3 regions of the Paeniglutamicibacter cryotolerans genome follow, and region 3 is predicted to be linked to each of the others. Evidence: riboswitches for the same ligand, from Rfam matches in the RefSeq annotation. Region 3 holds a riboswitch; each other region holds the start of a gene.

Region 1 (3,267 bases), 760 kb from region 3:
ATTCCCGGGTAACGGATCCGGGAAGGACCGGGAAGGGATCGTTGCGCAGCCGGTGCCGATGAGTCATGGACCACCACCCCGGCAGGTGCTCCTGCGGGCTCGGGTGTCGGCGTCGTTCGCAGCCCGGGGGAGGGGGACGACGACGCCGACACGCTGAGGGCGACGGACTCGTGGGGGACGAGCGGGCCGCCAAGGATGGTCGGGGACGCACTAGATGTCGCGCCCCCGACCACGATCAGGGCTACCGCGGCGAGGCCGGGAAGCCGGTTCATGATGCCTACTTTCGGTTTGTTGCCGGACGCAGCTTGCGGCCGAAGACAGCTACGCCAGTTAGCAGGAGCGCACCCAACCCGACGAGCATGCCCTGTGCAGCTCCGCCGTCCTTGACTTCGGCGGTGCCGGTCGGTACTCCTGCCGGTGCTGAGCCGAGACCGGCGATCGATTGGGTGCCCAGCGCCAGGTTCTTGTCCGTCAGGCTGCCCCAGGCATAGACGATCGTGTCGGAGCCTTCCGTGACCATGACATCAGCGGGGCCGATCACCGGCTTGGTGGTGCCGGTGGCAGCGACCGAGGCCGAAACGGTGCCTGCCGGCAGGTCCAGTTGTGCCTGCTTGGGATTCATCAGATCCTTGATCACGGGCTTGCCGCCTGCCAACACGTCGACGGCTGGGGCGGCCGCAATGTGGCGTACGATCAGCCGTCCATCACCCGCGGCGATCTTGGAAATGTCGTTGGTGAAGAGGGTCGCGGTAGGTTTCCCGGCTGCCGTGAGGTGTGCGGCTGCGGTGTAGTTCTTGCCTGCGGCAAGCTTCAGATCCACCGGTCCGATGGCGGGGGAGCTGTCGTCCTTGGCGTCTGCGGCCGTGATGGCCACGGTGTAGGTTCCTGCTGCGAGCTTGAGCGGACCGGCCAGGTCTCCTGGCTTGAAATCATCAAGTGTCAGCTTGCCATTGACATAGACATCGACCTTTAAGCCGGGAACGCCGTGAAACACGGAAAGTTGTGCGTCGTCTGGTGCTGCGTACCCGGGTGCCACTCCGAGTCCGAGTAATCCGAATCCTGCAATGGCGGCGATGATCGGTGTCCTGCGCATGGTTTTTCCTTCCAGATGCCCCAACCAGAGGGGTCGGTGTGTGTGATATCCCTTACTTCCCCCAATGGGTTCTCTTTGGATGCAGTTAATGTGAAAACTCTTTTCATCGATACTTTTCGGGCACCCATTCGCCAGCTGAACAGAAGCGTCCGCCCGATGCCTGAGTGTGACGGCGAGAGGCGATCTTCGTTGACGGACGGGCTGGATGTACCTGAATGAGGAAGACCGGGCGTTCGCTAACGGTTCCCCGCCGACCTCAACCGGAGGCGGCCGCCATGAAATTCTTCCGGGTGCCGCTTGAGTGCCCGGATATGCCACCGATCCGAACGTCGAGGGCAAATGAATGCTTAACAATTGTTTGGACCGTAGACGCATGGGGGTCTCCGCCGCTTCATATTTCTCCGCATGGGGCTATGTGACCAGCGGACTGACTCGATGTTGTGCCGTGCATCCATTTGGGTTTTAGATGAATTCATCAACCATCAAGAGCGGCTGAGAGATCTGGCTCGTTGACGCCGCAGCAACCATCCCAGAACCCCGGATAACAGGGGTTCATCACGGAACGGTGCTAACGCCAGGACCGATGGAGTCGCATCAGCGTCCCTTTCAGTGAGCGCTCCGGCATGTCCCGGAAAGCCCTGGCAGATGCCGCATAACGGTGCCTCCCTCGTCTACCAGCGAGGAGCAACACATGAGCATGACACTGTCGACGGCCCTGCCGTCGCTGTCCTACGAGTTATACCCGCCGGCCAGCGCTGCGGCCGCGGAGGACGCCCACCACAGCATCGTCGAACTGGAATCCACCGACCCCGACTACGTGTCGGTCACCTATTCCGGCACCGAAGCCCGTCGAAAGGCATCGCTTGAACTGATCGGGCACCTGATCAACAACACCCGGTTGCGTCCGCTGGCCCACCTGACCTGCGTGGGGGAGGACCGGGCCTCGCTTGAATCCCTGGTCCAGCACTTCGTCTCCATTGGTGTGCGTGGCGTGCCGGCACTGCGCGGCGACCTGCCCAGGGAACCTGGGGCTTGGCGCAGGGAGCTTCCCTTCGCCCGCTACCTGGTCGAACTGATCAGGGACGTCGAAGCCCGCAACACCGCCGCGCTGGGGGCCGGACGCCTGGCCATCGGCGTCGCCGCCTACCCGATGCGGCATCCCGAGTCGCCTTCCTTCGAGCACGACGTCGAGGTCCTGCTGGCCAAGGAACGCTCGGGGGCGGACTTCGCCATCACCCAGGTGTACTTCGATCCGCTCGACTACACCGGGCTGGGCGTCGCCGCCTCGAAGGCAGAAGTCTAGGAAGGAACCGGACATGGGCGCCACGCAGGGCTTCAACACGCTCGCCATCCACGCGGGCCAGGAACCGGATCCGCTGACCGGTGCGGTGATCCCGCCGATCTACCAAACCAGCACGTTCATCCAGGACGGCATCAACATGCTGCGCGCCGGGCACGAATACTCGCGCGGTTCCAACCCGACACGCAACGGGTTCGAAATCCAGTTGGCAACGCTCGAGGGTGGTGCCGCGGGCTTCGCCTTCGCCTCCGGGATAGCCGCCGAGGATGCGCTGCTGCGGGCGCTTTTGGGCCAGGGCGACCACATCGTGCTCGGTGCCGACGGCTATGGCGGGACCAATCGACTAATCAACCAGTTGCATTCTCGATTGGGCATCACCAGCACGCCGGTGGACATCACCGATCCCGCAGCCGTCGCTGCCGCCGTGCGGCCCGGTGAAACTGCGCTGCTCTGGGTGGAGACGCCCTCCAACCCGATGCTGGGCATCGCCGATGTGGCGGCGTGGGCCCGGATCGCCCACGTTGCCGGAGCGCTGCTGGTCGTGGACAACACCTTTGCCTCGCCCTACCTGCAGCGACCGCTGGCACTGGGTGCGGACCTGGTGGTCCCCTCGACCACCAAGTACATCGGCGGACATTCGGATGTGCTCGGCGGCGCCGTCATCGTCGCGGAAAAGCAGTTCAGGGGCCAGTCCCTGGCCGAGGCCATCGGCTACCAGCAGTTCGCCGCCGGTGCCGTCGCCGGACCGCAGGACAGCTACCTGGCATCGCGGGGACTCAAAACCCTGGGCCTGCGCATGGAACGGCACTGTTCAAACGCGCAGGCGCTGGCCGAATGGCTGCAAGAACAACCCGAAATCGAGACGGTGCTCTAC
Region 2 (3,267 bases), 310 kb from region 3:
TGCGCCACGGGCGCCCGAGCTGCTCGAGAAACTGGGCAAGAGCCGACGCGGGGCCTCCTGCCTGTACGTGAACAAACTCGCCGATGTCGATATTGACGCCCTACGCAAGCTGATGGAACACGGATATCAACACATGAAAAAGGAGCATGGCTCCACGTAAGGGGACGTCTCGTCTCGTAGTTCCCCAGAGGATGAACGCCCGACACGCGCCTTGGGTGTCAGTCATGTTGCGCCTGGCCGCTGCAGAGATGGCGCCAACGTAGTCCTCGCTGCCTTTCTTGCCTTCATTAACCTGAGCCTCCCAGCCGGAGTGCCGGGCGTTGAACCGACTCCCAGCTCAAGGCCGCTACCCGCTGGACAAACGCATTCGCGGTCGTGGCCGTCTGGGCATAGTCGACGTCCGCACGATGGCACCGCCTATGGTGTGGCCAGCAACCGGTCCGGTTAAGGGCCCGACAGCACCTTCGCGCCGCCGCTCTCCCAACTAATTCATGCCCAGGGCCACCTTCACGCTGCAACGTGGCATTCCAGATGCGGCCAACTCGAATGAACTCCACTCCGATCACCTCTCCAGGAGCGTCGCCAAGTGCCGTTTCCCCTGATCCTTCAGGCCTCTTCAAAGATTCCCGGCCACCCTTCGGCGTCCCGATCCCTGGCGAGACGCCAGATGCCGGGTCCGGCGTGGAGATCGGCACGGCGGACTGCGTGGAATCTGTCGCGCTGGCCTGCGGCGGAGACCCGGCGTTGCATCTGGCAAGCAAGAAACCGCTGCCTGCCGCAAAAACTACGGCCCACGACGGCCCCGGGGAACGGGATCGCATCGATGACGCTCCATCGCCCCCCCTCTCGCTTCTGACGGCATGCATCTGCCCCCGTGACACGAACTGAAGTTTCCGTCACGCTACTCCAGAAGAATCCTTGATGACCATGGCACACGCCACAGGGGGCCGTTCAGTCCAAGGTGCCCAGCTCATGCTTGGTCAGAGGATTGCGGAGGGCCGAGCGGTCGATGGACGCGGGGAAGGGCGTTAGCCGCCGCTAGGAGGCCAGGGCCTGCGCTTCCAAACGGCGGAACGCCGAGCCGTGGAAGACCAGTGGGTCGTTGGCCTCCTCCAGCGTGGAGAATCCATGCACCCGCAGCAGCACCACCTGGTGGTCACCGGCCGGGACCTCCTGCTCCACCGAGCAGTCCAGCCACAGGCTGGCGTCCTGCAGGAACAGGGAGCCTTCGTCCGTCGAGTCCAGACGCAGGTCGGCAAAGCGGTCCCCGGCCTTGGAGGCGATCTGGCGGCATGCCAGGTCGTGTCCCGCACCCAGGATCGAGACCCCGATACGGCCAGCCTGACGCACGACCGGCCAGGTCTTGGACGTATTCTGCACCGCGAACATCACCAGCGGTGGATCCATGGAGACGCCGACGGTAAAGGTCGAGGCGATGATGCCTTGCGGTTCTCCATCGATGATGGCGCAGAGCGCGGCAACGCCCGAGGGGTGCTGGGAGAAGGCGTGTCGCAGGGATTCCTGGTCGAGTTCCCGGTTCAGGGACATGGGCGTTTCCTTGTCAGTCGGCCCACCGGATGGAGGGTGCCGAACATGGCCACCCCTTACGGCGTGCGGTACTTGCCGCCGGTTTTCCGGGGGCCGAATCCTCACCTGGAGCACCCCACTACCGTGAGAGGGTTGCCGGCCAACAAGCCAGGGCTGTTCGTTGACGCTCTTGATTCACTACCCACGGTAGGAGAGCCGGCCCACATCAGTCAAAGGCTGTGGCGCATTGTGTCCTCACGCTTCGATCTGCTGGCTTCCCGTTAAAAAAGCGAGACCCCGCAAAAATGCGGGGTCTCACCGGTCTCGGCCGCAAGCGGTCGGGGCCATCGTGCCCAAATACTACTTGGCGGCGACGATCTGCAGGTTGAGGGTCGCAGCGACGTTCTCGTGCAGGCGAACGGTAGCGGTGTAGCTGCCGATCGACTTGATGTGGTCGTTGATCTCGACCTTGCGCTTGTCGACGTTTCCGAGGCCAGCGGCCTCGAATGCCTTCGCGATGTCTTCGGTCTTTACAGTGCCGAAGAGGCGGCCGGTTGCGCCGGCCTTGACGGCGATCTTAACCGACTTGGAGGACAGCGAAGCAGCAAGTGCCTGAGCATCTTCCAGGGAAGCAACGGCCTGAGCTGCACGTGCTGCCTTGATCGACTCCACCTGCTTCTCACCACCCTTGCTCCAGGTGATTGCGAAACCGCGCGGCAGAAGGAAGTTACGTGAGTAACCGTTCTTCACCTCGACGATGTCGCCTGCGGCACCAAGGCCGGTGACTTCGTGGGTCAGAATGAGCTTTGCCATGTTGTTTACCTTCCCTTAGCCGCGGCCAGCGCCGGAGTAAGGAAGCAGAGCAACCTCACGCGCGTTCTTGATGGCCTGTGCAATCTTGCGCTGTTCCTGAACGGAGACACCGGTGACGCGACGGGCACGGATCTTTCCGCGGTCAGAGATGAACTTGCGCAGCAATGCTACGTCCTTGTAGTCGATGACGGTAACGTCAGCGGCCTTCAAGGGGTTGGACTTTGGTTTGGGCTTACGGAGTTCAGCCTTAGCCATCGTGGAGCTCCTTTATCTTGTGGAGCCCGCAGAGGAACTCTGCGGGATGGTGAATATTTTGGTTAGAAGGGCGGTTCGTCGGAACCGGGGTTGCTGCCCCATCCGCCGTTGTTTCCTCCGGCAGGAGCACCCCAGGGATCGGCTGCAGGCGCATTCCAGTTGCCACCGCCGGATCCGCCGGCGTTGCCGCCACCGAAACCAGGGTTGCCGCCGGCGTTGCCGCCACCGAACCCGCCAGCGTTGCCGCCGGCATTTCCGCCGCCGAAGCCTCCGCCGCCACCGCCGGAGCGCTGGGTGCGGGTGACCTTGGCAGATGCGTACCGCAGCGACGGGCCGATTTCATCGACCTCTAGCTCGGTAACGGTACGCTTTTCGCCTTCTTTTGTTTCGTATGAACGCGACTTGAGGCGACCCTGGGCAACGACTCGCATGCCCTTGGTCAACGTCTCAGCGACGTTTTCGGCAGCCTCGCGCCACACCGATGCACGGAGGAACAGCGTGTCGCCGTCCTTCCACTCATTGGACTGGCGGTCGAAGGTCCGCGGGGTCGAAGCAATGGTGAAGTTCGCCACTGCCGACCCGGACGGGGTGAAACGTAGTTCTGGGTCACCGGTGAGATTACCGATAACCGTAATGACGGTCTCGCCTGCCATGGAAGCCTCCTACTGTTCT
Region 3 (3,267 bases):
CGGCGATGAAGATCCCGTCGAACAGTCCACGTTCAAGGGTCTGGGCCAGGTCGGCCCAGTAATGCAAGTCGGTGTAGTCTGCCGAGCGGTCTTGCGGGTGGCGCCACAGCCCGGGTGACTGGTGGCCGACGCAGTTCATGTCGAAGGCGTTGAAGCGGATATGTCGGCGTGCCGGTGAATTGCTCATGGTTCTCCTTTGGTTTCCGCTCCCGGCAATGATTCCCGGGCTGGGCGGATCGACCGCCGTGCGCGATGTGCGGGGCCGATGGCGAGGTGGATGGTGGGTGCGGTGGGTTGAGCCCGCTCAGAACCGGGTGGAAGTGTGGCGGGCGCCGGCATTGCCGACCGAATTCAGCTTGCGTGGAGCCGTGCCGTTGACCTCGTAGTCCCCGACGATGCGCGCCTTGTAGATGGCCGGGTTGTGCGTCGCCACGGTTCGGGCATTGCGCCAGTGCCGGTCCAGGTTGCAGGCGCTTGATGTGGCCGATGCCCCCAACCCGTCAAAAAGCTTCGATGCGGCGCCCAGGACCAGCGGCTGGATCGCCGTCTGGGCGCGGTTGGCCGAGAGCTCGGCGACGGCAAAACGCTCGGCCGCGTTCAGCGCCTCGTCCGCGAGCACCGATTCGAGTTCGGCCACGGCGGCCAGCACCGTGGCGTCCACGGCGAAAGCGGAGGCAGATATCTCACCGATGAGCTGCAGCACCTGGGCATCGTGCCGCGGCACCACACCGCTTCCGGTGCTGAAGGAGCGGGTGCGCACCTGCACCTGCTCGCGGGCATCGCGCAGCACCGCCCGGGTGATGCCGGCCTGCACGGCAAGCAGCACCAACTGGTAGATCGCGGATTCGGGGTGGGCCCCGTCTGCGTCCTGCGGCAGCAGCGAGTCCACCGGAACGGCATCGAAGGACGTGGTCCCGGTGCCGGTGAGCTGCTGGCCGAAGCCATCCCAGTCATCGTAAATCCGCACCCCGGAATGTTGGGTCGACACTACGGCGATGTGCCGGCCCGGGACATCCTCGCGGGAGGCCGCAACCGCCACCCAATCGGCGTAGATGGTGCCGGTGCAGTAGTACTTCTCACCGGTGACCCGCCAGCGGCCGCCGGCTGAAACCAGCCTCGTTGAGAGGGTCCCCAGCGTGTTTCCGCCGCGTTCGGTGTAGGCATTGCCGACGATGTGTCCGTCGGCGAAACGCCCGAACCACGTATCCCGCAGCTCGTCGTCGGGCAGCAGCAGCACCGTTTCGGCGAAGCCGATATGCGAGCGCCACAGGTGGGCGACCTGCGAATCCGCATCGGCCAATTCAATCAGCAGCCGGAACGCATCGGACAGCGAGGCGCCGTGGCCACCCCGGGAGGCCGGAACCCGCAGTGCTCCGAAACGGGCCTTGTTCAGCCATCCCACCTGTTCGAAGGGAAGGGTCCGGGTAGAGTCTCGCTCCCGCGCCCCTTCGGCAATGCGGGCGAAGACCGGGCGGAAGATCGCCGCCAGTTCGTCGTAATGCGAACCGGTGGGAACGCCCGGGGTGAGTTTAATCAGGTGCCGCGCCGGAACCGCATCGCCAAGGTCGTCCAGGTCCACTGCTCCGAAGGTCCCGAGATTGATTTCGGCTGGTACACGTACTGTTTCAGGCGCCAGGGCCATGGTCCACTCTCCATCGGTCTGGCGTGAGCACCTTCCGCCCATTGAATGGGCTGGGGTTGCTGCGGCGTCATCGAGCCAGATCTCTCGGCCGCTCTGGATGGTAATGACACCTGTCTACACGCTTAGGCCTGTCGATGGCGAATGTCCCGCGTCTTTTTTCGTCGTTTTCGTTTCCCGCGCACCCATTGACGTTCTCCGAGTGTTGAGGATAGCTTGATGGGAAGCCAGTGATTGATCCGGTCAGAGACATCTTCCCTTGTCCGCCGGCGCACCACCCCTCAACCCATATAAGCGTTTGAAGGATGTTCACTTGAGTAATGTCGGATTGCTATACGTTGGCGCCGTTCTCTTCATCAACGGCCTCATGCTCATCGGGAAGGTTCCCGGAAAATCAGCCGCGATCATGAACCTGTTCGTCGGTGCCATGCAGACGGTCTTCCCCACCATCATCATTTCCCAAGCCAACGGAGACCCGGCCATTATCTTTGGCGCAGCGGGGCTTTACCTCTTTGGCTTCACCTACCTGTACGTGGGCCTCAATCAGCTGTGCTCACTTCCCGGCGAAGGCCTGGGCTGGTTCTCGCTGTTCGTGGCAGTCTGCGCCATAGTGATCGGCAGCGTCCTGCTGGTGCACTTTGATGACCCCGTTTCCGCCGTGATGTGGTACACCTGGGCGGTTCTCTGGTTCATGTTCTTCCTGCTGCTGGGCTTGAATATGGAAAGCCTGGCCATCACCACCGGCTGGTTCACCCTGATAGTCGCCCACATCACCGCCACGATTCCGGCATTGCTGTTGATCTCCGGCGCGTTCAAATCCACCACGGCCAATGCCTTGTGGATGGCCGCCGCGAGCCTGCTGGCCCTGATCTTCGCCTTCGTCATGGGTCGGCGTGCGGCGCTTAACGCGCCGGCTCCCGCAGCGATGACCCAGGCCGGCTGACCGGGCGTTCAGTCTTTCGACCCATTCGAGTTTCCTTCCACCATTTGTCCGCGCCCACATCAGGAGTGCCCTCCATGCCGTTGTACGAATTCCGCTGCCCCGAAGGCACAGCATTCGAAGCGTCCTTTTCGATGAGCCAGGCCCCCGGGTCGCTGGACTGTCCCGACTGCGGGCAGCAGTCCAGACGCAGGATCAGCGCGCCGAAGCTGTCGATCGCGGGTTCTGCGGAGTTCAAGCTGATCGATTCGACCAAGCGCAGCGCCCACGAACCCGAGGTGGTCTCGAACAGGCTCCCCTCCAGCGGCATGAAGGCACCCGCCCGGTACACCTCCAATCCGCTGCATCAGAAACTTCCGCGGCCCTAGGGCCCGAAGAACAAAAACCAGTACGAGTTCACTTAAGGAGAAATACCATGCCAGAAGTACTTTTTCCGCTCGATTCAGGCAAGAAGTTCGAAGACCAGGAGAAGCTCGGACACAACCGGTGGCACCCGGAGATCCCGCCGGTGGCCACCGTCAAACCCGGCGATTCGTTCCGCGTCGACTGCCGGGAATGGTTTGACGGGGCCATCGTCAACGACGACTCCGCCCAGGACATCCTCGACGCCCCGCTGCTGACGGTCCACAAGCTCTCCGGACCGTTCCGCGTCGAGGGCGCCAAGCCCGGTGACCTGCTGGTAGTGGAC

Evidence for each region. Region 3 has a riboswitch for S-adenosylmethionine ahead of E9229_RS06590 (acyl-CoA dehydrogenase family protein). Riboswitches for the same ligand answer to the same signal wherever they lie in the genome.
Region 1: it holds a riboswitch for S-adenosylmethionine, as region 3 does, so the genes downstream of both, E9229_RS09920 (methylenetetrahydrofolate reductase) here and E9229_RS06590 (acyl-CoA dehydrogenase family protein) in region 3, are expected to answer to the same signal.
Region 2: it holds a riboswitch for S-adenosylmethionine, as region 3 does, so the genes downstream of both, E9229_RS05150 (flavin reductase family protein) here and E9229_RS06590 (acyl-CoA dehydrogenase family protein) in region 3, are expected to answer to the same signal.

What each region holds. Positions count from the first base shown of each region.
Region 1 is NZ_JACHVS010000001.1:2,141,233-2,144,499, forward strand. Features, by position in the region: gene E9229_RS09910 (class F sortase) at 1-272, opposite strand, end outside; gene E9229_RS09915 (DUF4397 domain-containing protein) at 278-1,093, opposite strand; SAM riboswitch class I at 1,570-1,683, shown strand; gene E9229_RS09920 (methylenetetrahydrofolate reductase) at 1,785-2,396, shown strand; partial or broken gene E9229_RS09925 (PLP-dependent transferase) at 2,410-3,267, shown strand, end outside.
Region 2 is NZ_JACHVS010000001.1:1,075,159-1,078,425, forward strand. Features, by position in the region: gene E9229_RS05145 (DUF1801 domain-containing protein) at 1-160, shown strand, start outside; gene E9229_RS05150 (flavin reductase family protein) at 1,039-1,548, opposite strand; SAM riboswitch class IV at 1,612-1,723, opposite strand; gene rplI (50S ribosomal protein L9) at 1,888-2,340, opposite strand; gene rpsR (30S ribosomal protein S18) at 2,356-2,595, opposite strand; gene E9229_RS05165 (single-stranded DNA-binding protein) at 2,658-3,248, opposite strand.
Region 3 is NZ_JACHVS010000001.1:1,380,691-1,383,957, reverse strand. Features, by position in the region: gene E9229_RS06595 (LLM class flavin-dependent oxidoreductase) at 1-187, opposite strand, end outside; gene E9229_RS06590 (acyl-CoA dehydrogenase family protein) at 305-1,480, opposite strand; SAM riboswitch class I at 1,650-1,746, opposite strand; gene E9229_RS06585 (AmiS/UreI family transporter) at 1,953-2,582, shown strand; gene E9229_RS06580 (FmdB family zinc ribbon protein) at 2,657-2,947, shown strand; gene fmdA (formamidase) at 2,995-3,267, shown strand, end outside.